Regions from separate parts of the Paenibacillus sp. FSL R7-0179 genome, predicted to be linked through region 1. Evidence: riboswitches for the same ligand, from Rfam matches in the RefSeq annotation. Region 1 holds a riboswitch; the other holds the start of a gene.
What was found. Region 1 has a riboswitch for glycine ahead of MKX63_RS05565 (amino acid permease). Riboswitches for the same ligand answer to the same signal wherever they lie in the genome.
Positions count from the first base shown of each region.

Region 1 (10,331 bases):
AACATAACACGATCTATATCGATTATATCGATGAGCCCGTGTCGATCACCATCAGCATGGGGCTGCTCAGCATCGCCGAATTCAAGATCCCGCCTGCCATGGATGCGACCACCTACTTGAACGACCTATTCAAGTCTGCTGATAAAGCCCTCTACGCCGCCAAGCATCAGGGCCGGAATCAGATTGTCGCGGCGGAGGTTTAATTATAATCAATCTTTCTCTATACATCTGTGTTTCTCCCCTAGGATAATGAATAGCAGTTGGAGCCATTCATAAAGGGGACGCTGCCAGATGAACCATGATCATCTTATCCGTGAGATTAACCAATCCTACCCGTTACGTATTGAGCAGATCAAGCTTCACCGCGATATGATTGGCTCGGTTTATTTGGCAGAAGGCGGGAATAAGCGTTATGTGCTCAAAATATACCGCAGCTTCAAAACGGCCGATGCCATGCAGTCTCTTCGAATTCTTGACTACTTGCACGCTCATTCCTTTCCGGCTGTAACGGTCCTCCGGACTTCTAGACACAAGAACCACATTCTTCTTGAAGCTCAGGAGGGCTGGCTTACCGCTGTGCTCTACGACTATGCAGAAGGTGACAATCCTGATGGAATTGCCGAAGCGAAGCTTATCGGTTACCAGACAGCCGAGCTTCATAAGCTAATGCAGAATTACCCTGAAGAACAACTGATTAAGCGTACAAAAAATGAATATATTGATGATTATCTCTCTATTATGAGCGAACTGGACTGTGATTCAAACTCCGTGGCTGCTCTTGAACAATATGGAAATCAATTGTGGGGCCGTATGTCCAAGCTTCCACATGGCTTTTGTCACGGCGACCTTCATACAGGCAACATGATTAAGAACCGCCATGGGCAGTATATCTTTATGGATTTTGATGATGCCTCCGGCGACTATCCCGGCATGGACGTGGCCTACATGTCTGACGCTACTCATTTCAATCGATATCACGACTCCATGTATGATGCTACCCAGCGTTTATTTGAACGCTTCTATACCGGGTATTGTAAGGTGCGCACCCTGAGTGACAATGAGATCCGCGCGATTGTCGACTTCATTGCGGTAAGGCATTATCAGATTATCTCCCGCATTGTCCGCTGCCAGGGGCTACAGTCTGTAACGAAAGAATTCTGCGATGAGCAGTATGGATGGCTTATGAGATGGCAGGAGATTTGTATGAGAAAACGGCACTAGCCCTAAGCGGCCAGTGCTTTTTTTATAATTTATTTTTTTATTTTTACTGGAACCTTTTTGACTACGCCGCCGTCTATGATCACAAATAAACTACAAACTACTCACGAGGTGACTGGACATGAAGAAGACATTCAAGATGATCACCCTATCCGCAGCAGCCGCTCTGGCGCTCAGCTTCACAGGGCAACAATTCGCCTCGGCCGCAGGCTTCAAGGATATCCATAACGTGCAGGATAAAGACAAGATTATCGCGCTTCAGAACAGCGGCCTGATTAAAGGCATCAGCGCAGATCTGTTCGGCCCGAACCTCAGCATCACAGCAGCCCAGGGGGTGCAGATGATCGTCAGTGCCCTTGATCTGAATCTGGATACGATTCGGTTCGTGAAGGAGCCGCATGCCACAGACTATTTCAAGAATGCCAATGACTCTGCCTGGTATGCGCAGGCGCTGATTATTGCCGGTGTGCACGGCTTGGACCTGCCTGCCGATCTGAAGCCTGGTGAGAAGCTGACCCGCGAAGCTTTCACCTACCAGCTCATTCATGCGATGGAGAACACGAACCGCCTGCCGATGATTAAGCCAGTGGTGGTAGAGTACGCCGATCAGGATCAGGTGAAGGTAGAATACTCCGGTGCCCTGCAGCGTGCGCTGAATTACGGTGTCCTGAAGCTGGATAACAGCGGCAAGCTTAACCCGAAACAGGAGATCACCCGTGCGGAAGCGGCAGTAGCCATCAGCAATGCACTCGCTTATCTGAAAGCCCATCCGGCGCCGGTGGTGACGGACGAGGTGCTTACAGCAGCACAAGCTGTACAGGTGATAAAAGAGGTTGTCGGACCTGAGGCCAACCTGCAGATCAAGATTGATCCGGCGGCCAGCATGTCCCGTGAAGAATTCACTTATCTGCTGATCCATACTCTGCAGACCAGCGGGCAACTGCCGATGATTAACGTCATTCCGGTAGAGGTGAAGGACGGCGATCAGATCAATATCCTGAACTCGGGTGCCATCCAGGCCGCCATTGCCTTCGGCTTCGTGGAGCTGGATGCTGCAGGTAACTTCAATCCCAAAGTAGGGATTACCCGCCCTGAAGCTGCTTCTATTGCCGGGAATGCGGCGAACTATCTCAAGGCACATCCCGCGCCCGCTGCTATAGGTAAGACAATCACTGCCACCGAGGCCGTACAGTTCATCAAGGATGCTGCCGGACCTGAGGCGAATCTTCAGATCAAAATTGATCCGAACATGAGCGTAACCCGTGAATCGTTCACCTATCTGCTAATTAACACGCTCCAGACCAGCGGCCAACTGCCGATGATCAAGCTGATCCCGGTGGAGATCAAGGATAATGACAAGATCAATATCCTGAACTCGGGAGCCATTCAGACCGCGCTTGCCCTCAAGATCGTGAAGCTGGATCAAGATGGAAGCTTCCGTCCGCAGGACGGTGTCACCAGCGCTGACGCAGCGGCAATGGTCAGCCAGGTGAAGGCGATCCTGAGCGGAAAATCTGCGAAGTAAGCAACCTTCCCTTCATACTTGCCCCTTCTGCCGAAAAGGCGGGAGGGGCTTTGCTGTATTTTACAGCATCAGCACCATCAGATCCTCATCCAGGTACTCGCTGCCAAGCTTCATCGCCTTCGGCTCTGTGCCGTAGCGCACGAATCCCAGAGATTCGTAGAGTCTTTTGGCCGGAACGTTATGGGAGGTTACCGTCAGCATCAGCAGCTCCAGTCCCGGCGCGGCCTTCGCCCGTGCTATCAGCTCAAGCATCAGCGCACGGCCCGTGCCATGTTTACGGGCTCCTGGATCTACATATACTGCATAGACATGAGCTTTGTGCTGAATCTTGGGCCTGCTCTCCCGGAACAAGGTAGCCATTCCCGCCAGCCTTTGCTCCCCATCCAAGAAGGCACCCAGGGTGAAATGCTCATCCGAGGAGTCCAGCTTAATCCGGGTAGTCTCGATAGACAACTTCGCTTCCGCTTTATAGGAGCTTAGAAAAGCTTCCGGGTGCTGCTGCAGCGACTGCAAACGAAGCGCCCGGTATACTTCGGCATCAGACGGGGTTAACGTTCTTATATATATCACTCTTCTTGCCCCCTTACATTCCAATTTTACGATTTGTAGTAAATTGACAAATATCAAAAAGTCCGGTATATTTAAGTTCGTAAAATTATATTTTGCACAATTTAAATGATAGGCTTAATTCGACTCACATCACTTGAAAAGAGGGACTCTTTATGATGACTGTAAGTTCAATTCTTGTTGCCTTAGTAGCACTAGAGCATGTCTACATACTAGTACTGGAGATGTTTCTATGGACCACCCCGAGAGCACAGAAGGCGTTCGGATTGACCCCTGCGTTCTCCCGGGAGACGAAGTCGCTTGCTGCCAACCAGGGCTTGTATAACGGCTTCCTGGCAGCCGGTCTAATCTGGGGCCTGCTGCATCCGAGCGCAGACTTCGGTTACCAGTTGCAGCTGTTCTTCCTGATCTGCGTGGCGGTTGCGGCCATCTACGGCGGACTCACCTCCAAGAGATCCATCCTGCTGATGCAGGGCCTACCAGCCTTCCTGGCGCTGGCGGCTACAATTATCGCACATCTGTAAGATTTGCGGGCTTATCCAGGCAGCTTCCACACTTACCCTCACAGCTTCTGCGCGAACTGATTCAACTGCTCAGACATCGCCCGAATCTCCTCAATGAAGCTGGACATCTCTTGCGTTGAAGCTGCCTGCTCTTGTCCCACTGAGGCAATCTGACCGATGGATTGGCCGATTCCCTTCATCGCTGTCTGGATCTCCCGCAGGGTGTCCCGTATCCGCTGCGCGGATTGCTCGGTCTCCTGTGAGAACTTGCGGATTTCTCTGGCGACAATATCGAAGCCCCGGCCCTTCTCTCCGGCATGGGCAGCCTCAATGGCCGCATTAATTCCAAGCAGATGCGTCTGGTCGGCAACCTTCCTCAGAACAGCCAGCACTTCATCGCTTTTTTGGACACTTGCAGCAGTGGTCTCAGACTGGACCAGCAGCTTCTGAGAGAAGCCGGCCAGCTGGTTAGACCCGCCCGCTACCTGCATGATCCGCGCATTAGCCTGATTCAGGGACAGTGCCATCCGGTCGGCAATTTCCCGCAGCTCGGTCTGTCTGCGCACCTGAATACAGACCGCCCCGCAGACACGTTCATCCTCTCCATGTACCGGAAGGACCGTACCCACAAATTCGTATCCATAATACTCTTTGGGAACGTTGGCCCTTGAGTATTCATCATTTGCCAGTGCGTGATACAGAGGTTCGTCCGCGTGAATAATCTGCCCGGCGCGAATCCCCAGATCAATGGAATCCCCAGGGTAATAGGCGAGAAACTTCTCGGTATCACAGACGGCAATCGAGATATCGTATGGAAAAGCAGCTTTCAGAACGGGCGCGAGATTTATTATATCTTCAAGGGAGCGTACGATGTTTTTCATAGGTGAGGGTCTCCTTTTATTCAGTTAGCTTCAGGGTACAGCGAAATTAAGAGTTAAGTTCGACATGTTGCGACAAACCTCCTTTATTCAAAAATGAATAATTAAAATTTGATCATTGTGATCGCTTTTTCGATTACATTTTGCCCGTGAGCCCTCGACGTGATCAATGTAGCAAAATAGCCGGAGCCCTCAGTTACTACTGACAGGCTTCGGCTTATTGGCGTTCTTCTATTACGCTACACTTGATCCTATGAAATCCTTCAACCGGTTCAGCTGCAGCAAGTGATGGCGGTAGTGCATTTCAATCAGCAGATACCATTCTGCCGCAGACAAGGGGCCGAACCGGGGATGGGGGGCGGTGCTGTGCTCAGGTGCCTGCGCAAGCTTCGGCAGGGTCTCGCGCATACGCTCCATCACTGTGTTCAGGCCTTGGATCAGCTGCTCCTTGCTCTCCGGCTGCACCGGCGTATACTGCGGGGACGGCGGAACATGAACGCGTACAGGCGGGAAGCTGCCCCCGGCAAAAACCGCTTTACCATCCGGAGTCATCTCTGCTTCCTTCCCCGCTGCTTCCCCGTTCCCGGCCAGACAGAGATCGATATTACGGAGCTGCATGTACAGCGCCGATTGTATCAAGTGCTGGACCATCTGCCCAAGGGACCACTCTCCCTCAGCCGGCTGCCGCAGCAGCTCTTCCATACTGAAGGTATCTAATTCCATAAGATAGTGATTCGCAGTCTTTTCAAATTGCTGCAAGGCTTCTGTAGGGTTCATATTCATAATATTCAGGCAACTCCTTTATTCTTAAGGTCTGACCTGAATATACACAAACGCTACTGACAACGTTATGTCAGTAGCGTTCCAGCATTCCCGCCGCTTCCTCCCGCACAAGCTTACGCAAGGCTTCCGGCTCCAGGACAACCGCCCCCGCTCCCCAGCCAAGCACCCATTGCAGCAGGTCCCCGGGCTGGCGCACACGGAAGGTCATAAGCCTGCCGTCTTCCTGGTCCTCCACTGCCTCCAGATAAAAGTTATTCGATTCAGCAGCCTTGTCAGCGATCTCGGGATGCACCAAAATGCACACGCGCACATGGCGGTCATCCTCCGGCTGGTACTCGTGCAGATCGAAACCCACAGGCACTTCGAACCGGTCATCCAGAAGGGTAAGTCCGCTCATTCTGGATAACCGGAAATGACGGATCTCCTCCCGCAGCCAACACCAGGCGACCAGGGTCCAGGCGCCTCTGTTCAGAACAAGTCCATATGGCGAGGCGATTCGGACACTCCGGTGACTTCCGTCAGCTTCCTGTCTGCCCTTCGTATACCCGAAGCTGATCTTTCGCTGCTCCAGAATCGCACGGCGGATCTGCCCGATATAATCCTTCTCCTGTCCTTGCAGTCTGTCTTTAGAGGTATTCAGCAGCAGGACGCTCTGACGGATGCGGGAGGCATTCTCCCGGACATCGACCGGCAGAACCGCTTCAATCTTCCTGCCGGCTGCGGAGGCCCGGTCCCCGTATTCCGTATCGAACCGCTGCTCCACGAAATCCGTTCCGATCAGCAGAGTCACAGCCTCCTCCGCGGTGAAGCTGACCGGGGGCAGGAAATACCCCTTTACCAGCGAATATCCCTGACCTGTAGCTCCTACCACCGGCACTCCGGCTTCACTAAGCGCCTGTATATCGCGGTAGATGGTTCTTACGCTAGTCTCGAAGACAGACGCCAGATCCTCTGCCCGTACGACCCCTTTGCGCTGCAGCTCCAGTACGATGGCTAACATGCGGTCTGTCTTGTTCATACGGCGGCTGCACCCTCTTCATCCTGAAATCAGTTTATGTATTGATTATACTGATTTCCTGTTCACTTTTCTCCTTACGGCTTCTGATGGAGTACAGAACGAACAGCAGGATGAACCAGAGCGGAGTGAACAGCAGCGCCGGACGGGTCTCATCGGCAAAGAGCATGATCACAAGAATGGCGGCGAACAGCGTCAGGACAGCATAGTTAATCACCGGGGTGAATGGCGCTTTGAATTTGGAAGCGGCATGTAAGTCCGGGCGGTTCCTTTTATACTTGATATGGCAGACCAGCACAACGCCCCAGACCCAGATGAAGCAAATGGCACTGATCGTAGTCACGATGCCGAAGGCCTGGCCCGGAATGAGCTTGCTGAGCAGTGCTCCGGCAGAGATCACCAGGGTGGAGAGGAATAAGGAATTCGCGGGCACATGATTCCGGTTCAGCTTGCCCAGCTGCGGGGAAGCCTGATTCCGTCTGCTCAGATTGTAGAGAATCCGGCTGGTCGAGAACATCCCGCTGTTGCAGGCGGAGGCCGCCGAGGTTAAGACTACGAAATTGATAATCCCCGCAGCAATCGGAATCCCGACTAGACTGAAGGTGCGCACGAACGGACTTTCAGACGCGCTAAGCTGGGTCCAGGGATTAATGCACAGCAGCACGAAGAGCGCGCCTACATAGAAGAACAGAATCCGCAGCGGAATTTTGTTGATCGCGGACGGGATGTTTTTCTCCGGATTCGCCGTCTCTGCTGCCGATACCCCCACCAGCTCCACGCCAACATAAGCGAACACTACCATCTGGAAGGAGAACAGAAAGCCCTTCACCCCGTTCGGGAACACGCCCCCGTGCTCCCAGAGATTGCGGACCGACACGGAGCCTGCATCCGTCTTGAACTGGGTCACCAGCAGGACAATGCCCAGGCCGATCAGAGCCAGTATCGTAACTACCTTGATCAGGGCAAACCAGAATTCCAGCTCCCCGAAGCTCTTGACCGTCAGCAGATTCAGCCCGAGCAGAATGATCAGGCAGATGACGGCCGGTACCCACTGCGGAATATCGAACCAGTACTGCACATAGACGCCCACCGCAATCACATCGGCCATCGCCGTCATAATCCAGCAGAACCAGTAGGTCCAGCCTGTAATGAACGCCGCGCGCGGCCCCAGGTAATCCTCAGCAATATCCGTAAAAGATTGATACCCCGCCTTCGAGAGCAGCAGTTCCCCGAGCGCCCGCATCACAAAAAACACGGCAATCCCCACGATCAGATACGTGAGCATGATGGAGGGCCCGGCCTGCTGAATGGCTTTGCCCGATCCCAGGAATAACCCTGTGCCAATCGTTCCCCCGATAGCGATAAGCTGGACGTGACGGTTTGCAAGCTCTCTTTTTAATTCTGTCTGTGCCATTCCTGTTTCCCCCTTAATGTATACAACATTGTACGTAACGCAAAAAAGGAGACTGGATATCATCCAATCTCCCGGTGCATAAAAAGTTCCAAATAAGCTTCTGCAGCAGCGGCTGATCCGCATAGCAAAAACAAATCCGGTACTCTTCTGTCCTTCTGCCTGAGATTGTGAACCCTTCGGCGCTGCGGAACTCCGCAGTCTCTCCAGAAGCTGCTCCAGCTATAGTGTGATCCATAGCCTTCATAGCTCTTGTACTGTATTAAATTGGTGCTGCGTTAATGCATTCCGATATTCTAACATATTACTTGCAATGTGAGCAATCCTCTGTGAAAAAAGTCTCAATGCTTAGCAGGAGTTTTGCACAATGAGGTCATTTTTGAATAAACAGAGTCATTTGCAAGAAAGAATTCCGTTCATCTGCTCTACTATAATAAATTCATCCAGAACAAGTAGAGTGAGGTTAGAACTTATGGCAAATCCCGCACCACAAGCTATGAACACCAAGTCAGCGACACCGCCCCAGGGCCGTTTCGGCCGTCTGCTGCACAATATCGTGCGATACCGGGTGCTGCTGCTGATGCTGCTGCCCACGTCGATTATCTTTTTCATCAACTGCTATATTCCGATGTTCGGATTATTCATTGCCTTCAAGAATATCAACTACATTGACGGCATTATGGGCAGTCCTTGGGCCGGGCTTGACAACTTCCGGTTCCTCTTCGCCACCTCTGACGCCCTGCGGGTGACCATCAACACCGTGGGTTACAATGTAGTCTTCATTATCTCAGGCCTTATTCTCTCCGTCTCGCTGGCGATTGCAATCAATGAGGTGCGTAACAAGCTGGCTTCGAAGTTCTTCCAGACGGTGATGATTATGCCGAACTTTCTGTCCATGGTTGTAGTCAGCTTCATCGTATACGCCTTCCTGCACCCGGAGTATGGCTTCCTGGTCAAGCATATTCTGCCGATGTTCGGCTACTCCTCGGTGAATGCTTATATGCATCCTGAAGCTTGGCCTTACATCCTGTGGATCACCAAGATGTGGCATTCGATCGGTATCGGCAGTGTCATCTATCTGGCGGCCATCACCGGCATCAGCGAAGAGCTGTACGAAGCTGCGGTGATGGACGGGGCCAGCAAATGGCAGCAGATCACCAAGATCACCCTGCCGCTGCTTACGCCGATCATGGTCATTCTCACCATTCTTAACATGGGCGGCATCTTCCGCTCTGACTTCGGGCTGTTCTACCATGTGACTCTGGACTCCGGTGCGCTGCGCTCAACTACGGACGTCATCGACACCTATGTCTACCGGGGCCTGATCCAGCTCAATGACCTGGGGATGTCCTCTGCGGCGAACTTCTATCAATCGGTCGTCGGATTCTTCCTGGTCATCGGCGCGAACGCTCTGGCCCGTAAGCTGAACCGCGATACGGCTCTTTTCTAGAAACGGAGGATTCTAATGACTACTGCATCCCGAAGCAACCCTTATACCAAAGGCTCCACCACCGCCCAGATTATTCTGAATGTGTTCTTCATCGCCTTCAGCCTGGCGTGTATCCTGCCGATTGTGCTCATTGTCGCTATCTCCTTAACGAACGAGAAGGCCTTGACGCTGCAGGGATACAAGTTCTGGCCCGATCATATCGATGCTTCCGCGTACCAATATTTGTTCAAGCATTCGGAGACACTGGTTAAGGCGTATGGCGTCAGCCTGACCGTTACCCTTATCGGAACTGTTCTGGCCGTGCTGCTGATTGCGCTGTATGCGTATCCGCTCTACCGGAAGGATTTTCCTTTTAAAAAGACATTCAACTTCTACCTGCTGATCACCATGCTGTTCTCGGGAGGGCTTGTCCCCTTCTATCTGCTATACGTGAACTATCTCGATCTGAAGGACTCGCTGGTTGCGCTGATTCTGCCCGGCTTGTCCAATGCCTTCTATATCTTCATCACCCGTACCTTCTTCCAGCAGACCATCCCGGAGGAGATGATTGAATCCGGTAAGCTCGACGGAGCTTCGGAATGGCGGATCTTCTTCCAGTTGGTGCTGCCGATCTCCCTGCCTGTGCTGGCGACCATCGGACTGTTCACTACGCTGATGTACTGGAATGACTGGTTCAACTCCATGCTGTTCATTAATGACACCAATAAGTTCTCCCTGCAGTACGTTATGATTCAGATGATCCGCCAGGCCGAGTTCTTCAAAACCCAGCTTGCCGGCACCGGTGTCGCCCTGATGGTACAGGAATCCGTTCCAACCGAAAGTCTGCGGATGGCCATGGTCGTGCTGTCGATTGGTCCGATTCTGTTCATCTATCCGTTCTTCCAGAAGTACTTCACCAAGGGCCTCACGATTGGGGCTATCAAAGGTTAATGGGTCTAGCTCTGGCATAAATGCCGGTTAGAATATATGATCTAATTATCA
Region 1 covers NZ_JBBOCC010000001.1:1,249,711-1,260,041, reverse strand. Annotated here, with positions in the region: gene MKX63_RS05605 (histidine kinase N-terminal 7TM domain-containing diguanylate cyclase) at 1-203, shown strand, start outside; gene MKX63_RS05600 (phosphotransferase enzyme family protein) at 292-1,221, shown strand; gene MKX63_RS05595 (S-layer homology domain-containing protein) at 1,340-2,743, shown strand; gene MKX63_RS05590 (GNAT family N-acetyltransferase) at 2,804-3,313, opposite strand; gene MKX63_RS05585 (DUF1304 domain-containing protein) at 3,466-3,834, shown strand; gene MKX63_RS05580 (methyl-accepting chemotaxis protein) at 3,873-4,694, opposite strand; gene MKX63_RS05575 (DinB family protein) at 4,926-5,468, opposite strand; gene MKX63_RS05570 (helix-turn-helix transcriptional regulator) at 5,545-6,492, opposite strand; gene MKX63_RS05565 (amino acid permease) at 6,527-7,903, opposite strand; glycine riboswitch at 8,041-8,120, opposite strand; gene MKX63_RS05560 (ABC transporter permease) at 8,397-9,350, shown strand; gene MKX63_RS05555 (carbohydrate ABC transporter permease) at 9,366-10,280, shown strand.

Region 2 (10,331 bases), 460 kb from region 1:
GATGCCGGGAAGATCTCAACGACATCCCCGCGCACACGGAACGTACCACGCACGAAATTAATATCATTACGCTGATACTGGATATCTACGAGCCGGCTCAGAATCTGATTGCGCGGCTTCTCCATCCCTACACGCAGAGAGAGCAGCAAGCTTCCGTATTCCTGCGGCGAACCGAGACCATAAATACAGGACACACTCGCCACAATAATAACGTCACGGCGTTCGAACAGTGAGCTGGTTGCCGAGTGGCGGAGCTTGTCGATTTCTTCATTTATGCTGGAGTCTTTCTCAATGTAGGTATCGGAGGAAGGAATGTACGCCTCTGGCTGGTAGTAATCGTAGTAACTGACGAAGTAATCCACGGAATTGCTCGGAAAAAATTCTTTGAACTCACTCGCCAGCTGCGCAGCAAGCGTCTTATTGTGCGCAATGACCAGCGTCGGGCGGTTCAACTTGGAAATCACTTGTGCGATGGTAAAGGTCTTGCCTGTACCTGTCGCTCCCAGCAGCGTCTGGTGCTTCTTGCCCTGCCGGATGCCGTCCAATAACTCTTCTATGGCATGAGGCTGATCGCCCTGGGGTGTATACTCGGACTCCAGTGCAAAAGTCTTCGTACTGACGACAATATCACTCATTTGCCCGTCTCCCCTCTATCGTCTAGAATATATGAATATATTATAATTTTAACCCTAATCATCCTTCATCCATACCAAGCTGAAAAATATGGAAGATAGGAATGCACGTTCCCGTTTATTATACAGCGTTGCCCAGACTGTTGCAAACCATAATATATAGAAATTTAAGGAGCCTGAATTTATGGATTTCATTACAATACTCGGCCTGCTGGCCGGAATTGCCGCTATGATCGGCGGTTTTCTGTGGGAAGGCGGCAGCCTGTCCGGCCTGCTGCAGCCCAATGCTGCCCTGATCGTGTTCGGCGGTACCCTTGCAGCAGTGCTCATCAGCTTCCCCGCGTCCAAGCTCCGCAGTATTCCGGCGGCGCTCCGCCTGGCTTTTGGCCGGCAACGGGATACCAGCCGGGAACAAGCCGAAGAGCTGATTGCCATGGCTGCACTCACGCGGCGCGGCGGTGTTCTCGCATTAGAGAAGCGGGCGGAGGAGCATCCTGATCCTTTTACCCGTGAAGGCCTGTTTCTGATTGTCGACGGCAATGACCCCGATCAGGTCCGCCAGATCCTGGAGCTCGGGATGGATGCCAAGGAGCTGAAATATGAAGGCTATGCCAAAATATTCGAAGCCGCCGGCGGCTATGCACCGACCATGGGGATTATCGGCACCGTTATGGGGCTGATCCGGGTTCTGAGCAACCTAACGGACCCTTCCAATCTGGGCGGGTCAATTGCCGTAGCTTTTACAGCAACACTCTATGGCGTAGCCAGCGCTAATCTACTCTTTTTACCCATTGCCTCCAAAATCAAATCCCGCAGCCAAAGTGAGCTGGGCACCATGGAGATGCTGCTCGTCGGCATTCTGTCCCTGCAGAACGGAGATCACCCGCATCTGGTCCGGCAAAAGCTGGCCCCCTTCCTGACAGACGCTCCTAAACGCAGCAGCAGTACCAGCCCGGGGGAACCGCTATGAGACAAAGAAACCGCCGGCAGCCCCGCGTCTCCGCAGGCAAGGAGAGCCGGGACCGCTGGATGATTACCTACGCGGATCTGATCACGCTTCTGCTGATTTTCTTCGTGATTCTGTTCGCCATGAGCAGCCTGGATTCGCAGAAATATGCCATTGTCAGCGGCTCCTTATCGGATACCTTCAAGAGCGGAAGTACAGTGCTGGAGGGCGGAAGCGGCGTACTTGAAGGCAATCAGGGAATTACAGGGACTGACGTTTCGAAGGGTCATACTGAAGACAGTGGAACCGCTGGCGGTCCTTCTGCTACAGGCTCCGCGGATTCGGACGGGCTGAATGGAAACGGACAAACAGGAGATGGGGATGGACACCAGCCGTCAGCGCGTGAGCTTGCTTTTCGGGAACAGGAAGCGAAGCTGGCTGCTCTTATGGGCGTAATCACCCAGTATGTGGAGGAGAATAACCTCGGGGAACAGATTTTTGTTGCCGATAAACCGCAGGGCATTGCCATCACGCTGAGTGACCGGTTCCTGTTCGATGCGGGTAAGGCCGAGCTGAAATCCCCTGCTTTCCCTGCCCTGCGCCAGCTCTCCGGCCTGTTTCGCGGTATCGGGGCGACGATCAGCATCGAAGGCCATACCGACAATGTTCCTGTGACCCCCGGATCGTTATACAGAGACAACTGGGAGCTATCCGGCGCCCGTGCGCTGTCCGTCCTGCGCTTTTTTCTGGACAAAGAGGGGCTAAGCCCTGATACCTTCCAATATGCAGGGTACGCCGATACCCGGCCCGCCTATGATAATACAACCGCAGAGGGAAAGCAGCGGAACCGCCGGGTTGAATTGATTGTGCTGCGGCAGCTTCAGGAGGAAGAATAGCCGGCAACCGCTCAGTCTATGGCAGATCATCACTGGCAAAGATACAGTAAAGCTGATCAAGGAGTTGGAGCTTCGTGCACGCAACAAAAGGAACGCCGGATGCTACCCGTTTTTTGGAGCTTCTGCGGCTGTCGGTTTCATTGGTATTGATTATTTTCGCCCAGATTACTATCACTGGCTTCGTAGGCTTTTTTGTTGTATTTCTGCCCTTTTTGTCCTCCTCTTATTCCCCGGGAAGCCTGCTTACCGGAATGAAGTTTCTGATTGCCGGCTTTGCCTTTGCGCTGCCTTGGCTCGGATACTGGTGGATGATGTACAGCTTATCCGGGAATGGCCGCATCCGTGGCTTTTTTCTACTTTTGCTCACCTCGTATTTAGCCCTTATATTTATTTGTATGCAGATCGATCCGGTCTACAATCCGGAAGCCATGATTCCCGGTTCTGCAAGAGAATCTACCTTTCTCGTTTGTATGGCCATGTCTGCCGTAATACTTTTCCCGTTTTATTCGCTTGGCGTTTATATCTTCGTGCTGAGACCTGTCAAGCGTCCCCGAAAAAGATACCGTTTCCTGCTGCTGTGCCTTCTGTTTGCTGTGGCGGGCCTGGTTCTCTTGCCCTTTCTGTGGCACTCTGCTCCCATCGTCTATCCCGGTTTGCTCAGCTTCCCGGAATAGCAGACAGACGCAAAAAGACAGACCTCTCACATTAGTAACATCTAATGTAACAAAGAGAAGTCTGCCGTATTCAGCGCTTTCGCGGATAAGCTAACTTTTATTCCCCAACCAGTTCCTTGTACGCAGCCGCATCCAGCAGGCCGGTTACTGCCTCTGCGAACTCGGTATCAAGCTCCAGCTCAAAAATCCACCCGTCTCCGTAAGGCTGGTCATTGATCAGCTCCGGGCTGGCCTCCAGCGCATCGTTGATCTTGGTCACCTTACCGGATACGGGTGAATATAGCTCCGATACGGTCTTCACAGATTCGATACTGCCCACACTGTCGCCTGCTGAGATCGCCGCGCCCACTTCCGGAAATTCTACAAACACGATATCGCCCAGCAGATGCTGCGCATGATCCGTAATCCCTACACGTACTACGCGTCCCTCGCCCTGCTGCGCCCACTCATGCTCTTCGCTGTATAGCAGGTTGTCAAGCACTTCACTCATGTCCAAGCCGCCTCTTTTCCGTAATTGGAGTTCTAAATTTAGTTATAGCCTAAGTTATCGGCTTGCCTAATGTCAATATAACTGACAGTAAAATTAAATTTGTCAACTTTTTGACGTTTTTTGATTGACAGGGCGGAGGGTTACCCGGTTTAATGGAGTCAGTAGAAAAACATATGGTTTGCGAATGATGGCATAGGGAGAGACTGTCTCACAGGAAGACAGCGCCGAAGGAGTAAGCCCGGGATGGGTGAATCTCTCAGGCAAAAGGACCTTTGCCGGACGCATCTCTGGAGAGCATCCGGGTGCCTGCGCTGCAGGCTTCACGGATCACCAACGGGGAAACCTGCGCGGCATGGCAGGGTAACTCTCAGGTACCAAGGACAGAGCGAAAGTCCATTTATGCATACGTGCATAATGGCTTTCGCCTGTCCTTTTTCGTATGTAATCAGACCAAGGGAGTGACAAGATGGATGCTTTGAGAAGAACGCCTTTTTATGACCTCTATGCGGCTTATGCGGAGTCCAGATGTATTGATTTCGGCGGCTGGGAGCTGCCGGTGCAGTTCACGGGCATCGTGAAGGAGCATGAAGCCGTCCGTGAACGGGCCGGACTGTTCGATGTCTCCCATATGGGAGAATTCATGGTTACCGGGAGCGGCGCGGAAGCTTTCCTGCAGAGAATGACCACCAATGATGTCTCCCGCCTGAAAGACGGCGCAGCGCAGTACACCCTGATGCTCTACCCAAGCGGCGGAGTGGTCGACGATCTGCTCGTATACCGGCTGGGTGAAGAACGTTACATGCTTGTCGTCAATGCGTCCAACATCGATAAGGACTTCCAGTGGCTGCAGGAGCATCTAACCGCTGAATTCGGCGGCGTCACCCTGAAAAATATCTCGGATGAGACGCTGCTGCTCGCCTTGCAGGGGCCGCGCGCGGAGACGATTCTGGCAAAAGTCACGCAGGTGTCTCTAACAGAGTTAAAACCGTTCCACTTCATCGAACAGGCTGAAGTCTGCGGCGTCACCGTCCTGCTCTCCCGTACCGGATATACTGGTGAGGATGGCTTCGAGCTATATGCTCCCGCAGATACGGCAGCAGCACTCTGGAACGGCCTGCTGGCTGCTGGCGCTCCGCATGGTCTGACGCCTGCCGGACTCGGCGCACGCGATACCCTGCGTTTCGAGGCCAAGCTGCCGCTGTACGGCCAGGAGCTGTCGGCGGATATCACTCCGCTCGAAGCGGGTGTCCAGTTCTTCGTGAAGCTGGATGCAGGGGATTTCATCGGCCGTGATGCCCTGCTGAAGCAGAAGGAAGCCGGTCTGCCCCGGCGTCTTGTGGGCCTGGAGATGGTCGACCGCGGCATTCCCCGCTCCCACTATCCCGTGTACGCGGACGGAGTGAAGATCGGTGAAGTAACGACCGGCACCCAATCCCCTACCCTGAAGCGGAATCTCGGACTCGCCCTGCTGGACGCTGCCTATACGGAGCCGGGCACAGAGGTGTACGTGGAGATTCGCGGCAAGCAGCTCAAGGCTGCCATAATCAAAGCCCCATTCTACAAAAGAAGCCAAGGAGTGAAGCCGCAATGAAGCACCGCTATCTGCCTATGACTGAGCAAGACCGCACAGAAATGATGGAAGCCGTAGGCATCCAGTCCATCGATGAGCTGTTCGCCGATATTCCGCAGTCTGTCCGTTACCAGGGAACCCTGCCGATGTCCGGCGCTCTGGACGAATATGCACTGCTTCGCCATATGAAGAGGCTCGCAGACAAGAATGCCGACTTCGACACCCACGCCAGCTTCCTTGGTGCCGGATTATACGATCACCATGTTCCGGTCGTCATCAACCATGTGATTTCACGTTCGGAATTTTATACCGCCTATACCCCTTACCAACCGGAGATCAGCCAGGGTGAGCTTCAGGCGATTTTCGAATTCCAGTCCTATATCTGTGAACTGACCGGAATGAAGGTCGCCAATGCCAGTATGTATGACGGCGCAACGGCCCTGTCCGAAGCGGCTGTGCTGGCCGCAGGCGCCACCAAACGCAAGAAGCTGATTGTCTCCCGTACGGTTCACCCGGAAGCGCGTCAGGTGCTCCGCACCTCCGCCAACGCCTGGGGACTGCAAATTGTAGAGATTGACTATGCTGACGGGGTAACGGATCTCACCAAGCTGGCCGATGCCATCGACAGCGATACCGCTGCTGTTCTGGTCCAGTCCCCCAACTTCTTCGGCGGGATTGAGGACCTGCGCCAGATTGAGCCGCTGATCCATGCGGTCAAAGGACTGCTCGTGGTCAGCGCGAACCCCATTGCGCTTGGCGTGCTGGAATCCCCTGGACGGCTTGGCGCAGACATCGTAGTCGGCGACGCGCAGCCGCTGGGGATCGCCGCCTCGCTGGGCGGCCCTACCTGCGGATTCTTCGCGGTGGCTGAGCCGCTTATGCGCCGGATGCCGGGCCGGATCGTCGGCCAGACGGTTGACCGGAATGGCAAGCGCGGCTTCGTGCTGACGCTGCAAGCCCGCGAACAGCATATCCGCCGGGAGAAGGCGACCTCGAATATCTGCTCCAACCAGGCGCTACTAGCGCTGTCTGCTTCCGTCTACCTGTCCGTGATGGGCAAGGAGGGCATGCGCGAGGTGGGTGAGCTGAACATCCGCAAGAGCCATTATGCCGCCGGGCGGCTGGCTGAAATCACTGGTGCAGAGCTTGTCTTCACTGCCCCGTTCTTCAATGAATTCGTCCTGAAGCTCCCGGAGGGCAGCAGTGTGAGTGCGGTGAACTCCAGGCTGCTGAAGGAAGGCTATCTGGGCGGTTATGACTTAGGCCGGGATTATCCCGAGCTGGCCGGACATATGCTGGTTGCCGTAACGGAGAAACGAAGCAAGACCGAAATTGACGAATTTGCAAGCGCACTGGAGGGCTGTGTATGAAACCGGAACAAAGTCTGATTTTTGAATTAAGCCGTCCCGGCCGCTCGGCCTACTCCCTGCCTCAGTGTGATGTGCCGCAGGACGAAGGCCTTGATGCACTCATTCCCGGAGGGCTGCTGCGCAGTGAGCCGGTTGTGCTGCCAGAGGTATCGGAAGTGGATGTTATCCGCCACTATACCGCCCTGTCCCGCCGCAACTTCGGAGTCGATAACGGCTTCTATCCGCTCGGCTCCTGTACGATGAAATACAACCCGAAGATCAACGAGGATGTCGCCCGCTTCCCGGGACTCTCCAAGATCCATCCGTACCAGCCGGAGGAGAGCATCCAGGGTGCGCTTGAACTGATGTACACGCTGCAAAAGGATCTTGCCGCCCTGACCGGCATGGATGCTGTATCCCTGCAGCCTGCTGCCGGTGCCCACGGCGAGTGGACCGGCCTGATGATGATCCGCGCCTACCATGAGAGCCGCGGTGAGGTCCGCTCCAAGGTCATCGTGCCGGACTCCTCGCATGGCACCAACCCGGCAAGCGCCGCAGCCGCCGGCCTTGAGACGGTCACCATCCCGTCCAATGACAAGGGTATGGTTGACCTTGAGGCGCTGAAGGCAGCTGTCGGCAGTGACACCGCTGCGCTGATGCTCACGAACCCGAGTACCCTCGGCCTCTTCGAGACGCAGATCGTCGAGATTGCCGCGATTGTCCATGAAGCGGGCGGTCTGCTCTATTATGACGGAGCGAACTCCAACGCGATTATGGGCATCACCCGCCCGGGCGATATGGGCTTCGATGTGGTGCATCTCAACCTGCACAAGACGATGAGTACGCCGCACGGCGGCGGGGGGCCGGGAGCCGGACCGGTCGGCGTGAAGGCGAAGCTGATCCCCTTCCTGCCGCAGCCTACAGTGGCGCAGAACGGGGACGGCAGCTTCACACTGGACTGCGGCGGGCCGGAATCGATTGGCCGCGTCAAAGCCTTTTACGGCAACTTCGGGATTCTCGTCCGTGCTTATGCGTACATCCGCACCTATGGTCCTGACGGCCTGCGTGAGGTGTCCGAGAACGCCGTGCTGAACGCCAACTATATGATGCACCGGCTGGCCCCTTACTTCGAGATCCCCTTCCCGGGCGTCTGCAAGCATGAATTCGTCATGTCCGGCAAGAACCTTAAGCAATACGGTGTCCGTACCCTCGATGTAGCCAAACGGCTGCTCGACTTCGGCTATCATCCGCCAACCGTCTACTTCCCGCTGACAGTAGAGGAATGTATGATGATTGAACCTACCGAGACCGAGAGCAAGGAGACGCTCGACGGCTTCATTGAGACCATGATCCGAATCGTTAAGGAAGCCGAAGAGACGCCGGAGATAGTGATTAACGCACCGCATACGACTGAAATCAGCCGCCTGGATGAGACGCAGGCCGCGCGTAAGCCGGTACTCAACTGTTCTTGCGGTTAACCAGATCAATTCATATATTTTCAAATAGCCGGGTCAGGGATACATCGTATCGCTGCCCGGCTATTTGGTATGTACCCGGAAGCGGATTCTCCCGGCTATGGCGTAAGGCGCTTCACGAACTGGAAGCGGTCATTCACCCGCATTTTACTGTAGATACTCTTCAGCATATTGCGCACGGTGCCTTCACTGATCCCCAGATCGCTCCCGATATGCAGCGCGCTCTTCTCCATCAGCCACAGCCTCGCCACCTCCTGCTCCCGCGCGGTCAGCTTATATTCCAGAAGCGTGGCTTCCAGCCGGTACCGCTGCATCTCCGGGTTCTTCTCCATCCACTTCTCCATGATATTCTCGGCAATCTGCTGCACGAAGGGAATGGCGAACTCAATTGGCTCTCCTCTATTAAAAGAAATATCAACATATCCGTAAACGCTATCATCATCCTGCAATGGAGCGCACACACAGTTCCAATCCCGGAAGGTCTGATCCGTATGCTCCGTTCCCCGCACCACCCCGATGCAGTTCATCTCCATCGCCAGCGATACGGCATTCATTCCCGCCTGCTGCCTGCTTAAGCTGACCCCCGGGCGCAGCTCCGCCTGCTCCATCTCCGCCTGCGTCTCCGGAGAAGAATAGACCAGCTCCAGAATGGTACCCGCCTTGTCCGTCAGGAATACCACATAAGGAATAGAGAGCAGCTGGCTTAATTTGTTCATTTCACTGCGGATCGAAGAAATCATAGCTCTATGATAGATATGCTCTCTGGATTCTTCAGATACACCCGCCACAGACATCCCGCCTTGGACTTGGGCCCTAACTGCCTCCAGAGGCCGGAAGGCTTCAAGTTCGCTTGCTTCTAAATCCCCAGGCATACTCCATGCTCTTGATTGATTAAAGACTCTCACAAACGATCCCTCCATATTTACCAATTCCTATATTATCAATTTTAAAAGAAAGCATTATAACATACAATTACGGAATAATGAACATTCAGTATTGGATCTGTAAATCCCCGCGTTAGCGCTGTAAAATGTAGAAATCTGTTCATCTTATATTTCTACATAATTCCAGGAGGTTCGACATGCTTCGCATCGGCTATCTATCGACTACCCTCAATTTGGCTACCGCAATGGTATCCTTCCTGCGCTTCGGCAGTAATTATGCCCTGTTCATTATGGCCAGCTACACACTCTTAACCCTTGCGGGATACCGGCTGCTGCAGAATAAAAGGACCCTGCATCTGGTTCCGCTGCTCACCTTCAGCTGTTCATTCCTCTTATACAATGTGACCTATGTATTGTTGAAGCAGATTAACCTCGTAGACCTGTATGCGGTAGACTGGAGACTTGAGGTTCAGCTGGCGCTGCCCCTGCTGGTAGGGTTCGCCGTCCAGACTCTGCTTAAGCGCAGTGGCAAATCCCGGTTGGTATAGCTATCGGGGGTTGCCGCTTTTTTTTGCAAAATCGACCTAAACTGATAGTTTTCGACATCGGCTCAGTGATATATTTACTCTTACGTCTTTGAGCCAGCTGAGGATTCAGATATTTTCTCCGCAGCCATCTGCGGTAACGCTTTCAAAGCAATGAACAGGAGGGTTAAGCTTGAGTATGATTGAAGCCAGAGGACTGAGTAAGTCCTTTATGCAGGCGGTGAAGGAGCCCGGCCTAAAGGGAGCGGTGAAGCATCTGTTCCTGCCCCGGCATATTGAGAAGGTGGCGGTCAAGCCGCTGGATCTGAGCATTGAAGCCGGAGAGACGGTGGCCTACGTGGGACCGAACGGTGCCGGTAAATCGACTACCATCAAGATGCTGACCGGCATTCTGATGCCGTCCTCCGGGAGTATCTCGGTGAACGGCATCAATCCGTACCGCAAAAGAATGGAGAACGCCGCCCAGATCGGCGCAGTTTTCGGGCAGCGCACCCAGCTGTGGTGGGATATTCCGATTGCCGAGTCCTTCTCGCTGCTGAAGGATATCTATCAGATTCCGGATGCCCAATATAGGAAGAACATGGACTTGTTCACCGAAATGCTCGGGATGAGCGAATTCATCCACCTGTCCGCGCGGAAGCTCTCGCTGGGTCAGCGCATGCGTGCCGATCTGGCTGCTGCCCTGCTGCATAATCCGCCGATTCTGTATCTCGATGAGCCGACGATTGGCCTTGACGTATCTGTGAAGGAGAAGATCCGCGGGTTCATCAAGCAGATCAACCAGGAGCAGCAGACGACTGTGATGCTGACGACCCACGACCTGGGCGACATTGAGGACCTGTGCAAGCGGCTGGTCATTATCGATCACGG
Region 2 covers NZ_JBBOCC010000001.1:1,714,340-1,724,670, reverse strand. Annotated here, with positions in the region: gene uvrB (excinuclease ABC subunit UvrB) at 1-635, opposite strand, end outside; gene MKX63_RS07505 (flagellar motor protein) at 817-1,602, shown strand; gene MKX63_RS07500 (flagellar motor protein MotB) at 1,599-2,474, shown strand; gene MKX63_RS07495 (hypothetical protein) at 2,549-3,148, shown strand; gene gcvH (glycine cleavage system protein GcvH) at 3,246-3,638, opposite strand; glycine riboswitch at 3,823-3,920, shown strand; glycine riboswitch at 3,924-4,024, shown strand; gene gcvT (glycine cleavage system aminomethyltransferase GcvT) at 4,105-5,229, shown strand; gene gcvPA (aminomethyl-transferring glycine dehydrogenase subunit GcvPA) at 5,226-6,578, shown strand; gene gcvPB (aminomethyl-transferring glycine dehydrogenase subunit GcvPB) at 6,575-8,035, shown strand; gene MKX63_RS07470 (LuxR C-terminal-related transcriptional regulator) at 8,131-8,904, opposite strand; gene MKX63_RS07465 (hypothetical protein) at 9,114-9,464, shown strand; gene MKX63_RS07460 (ABC transporter ATP-binding protein) at 9,640-10,331, shown strand, end outside.
Region 2: it holds a riboswitch for glycine, as region 1 does, so the genes downstream of both, gcvT (glycine cleavage system aminomethyltransferase GcvT) here and MKX63_RS05565 (amino acid permease) in region 1, are expected to answer to the same signal.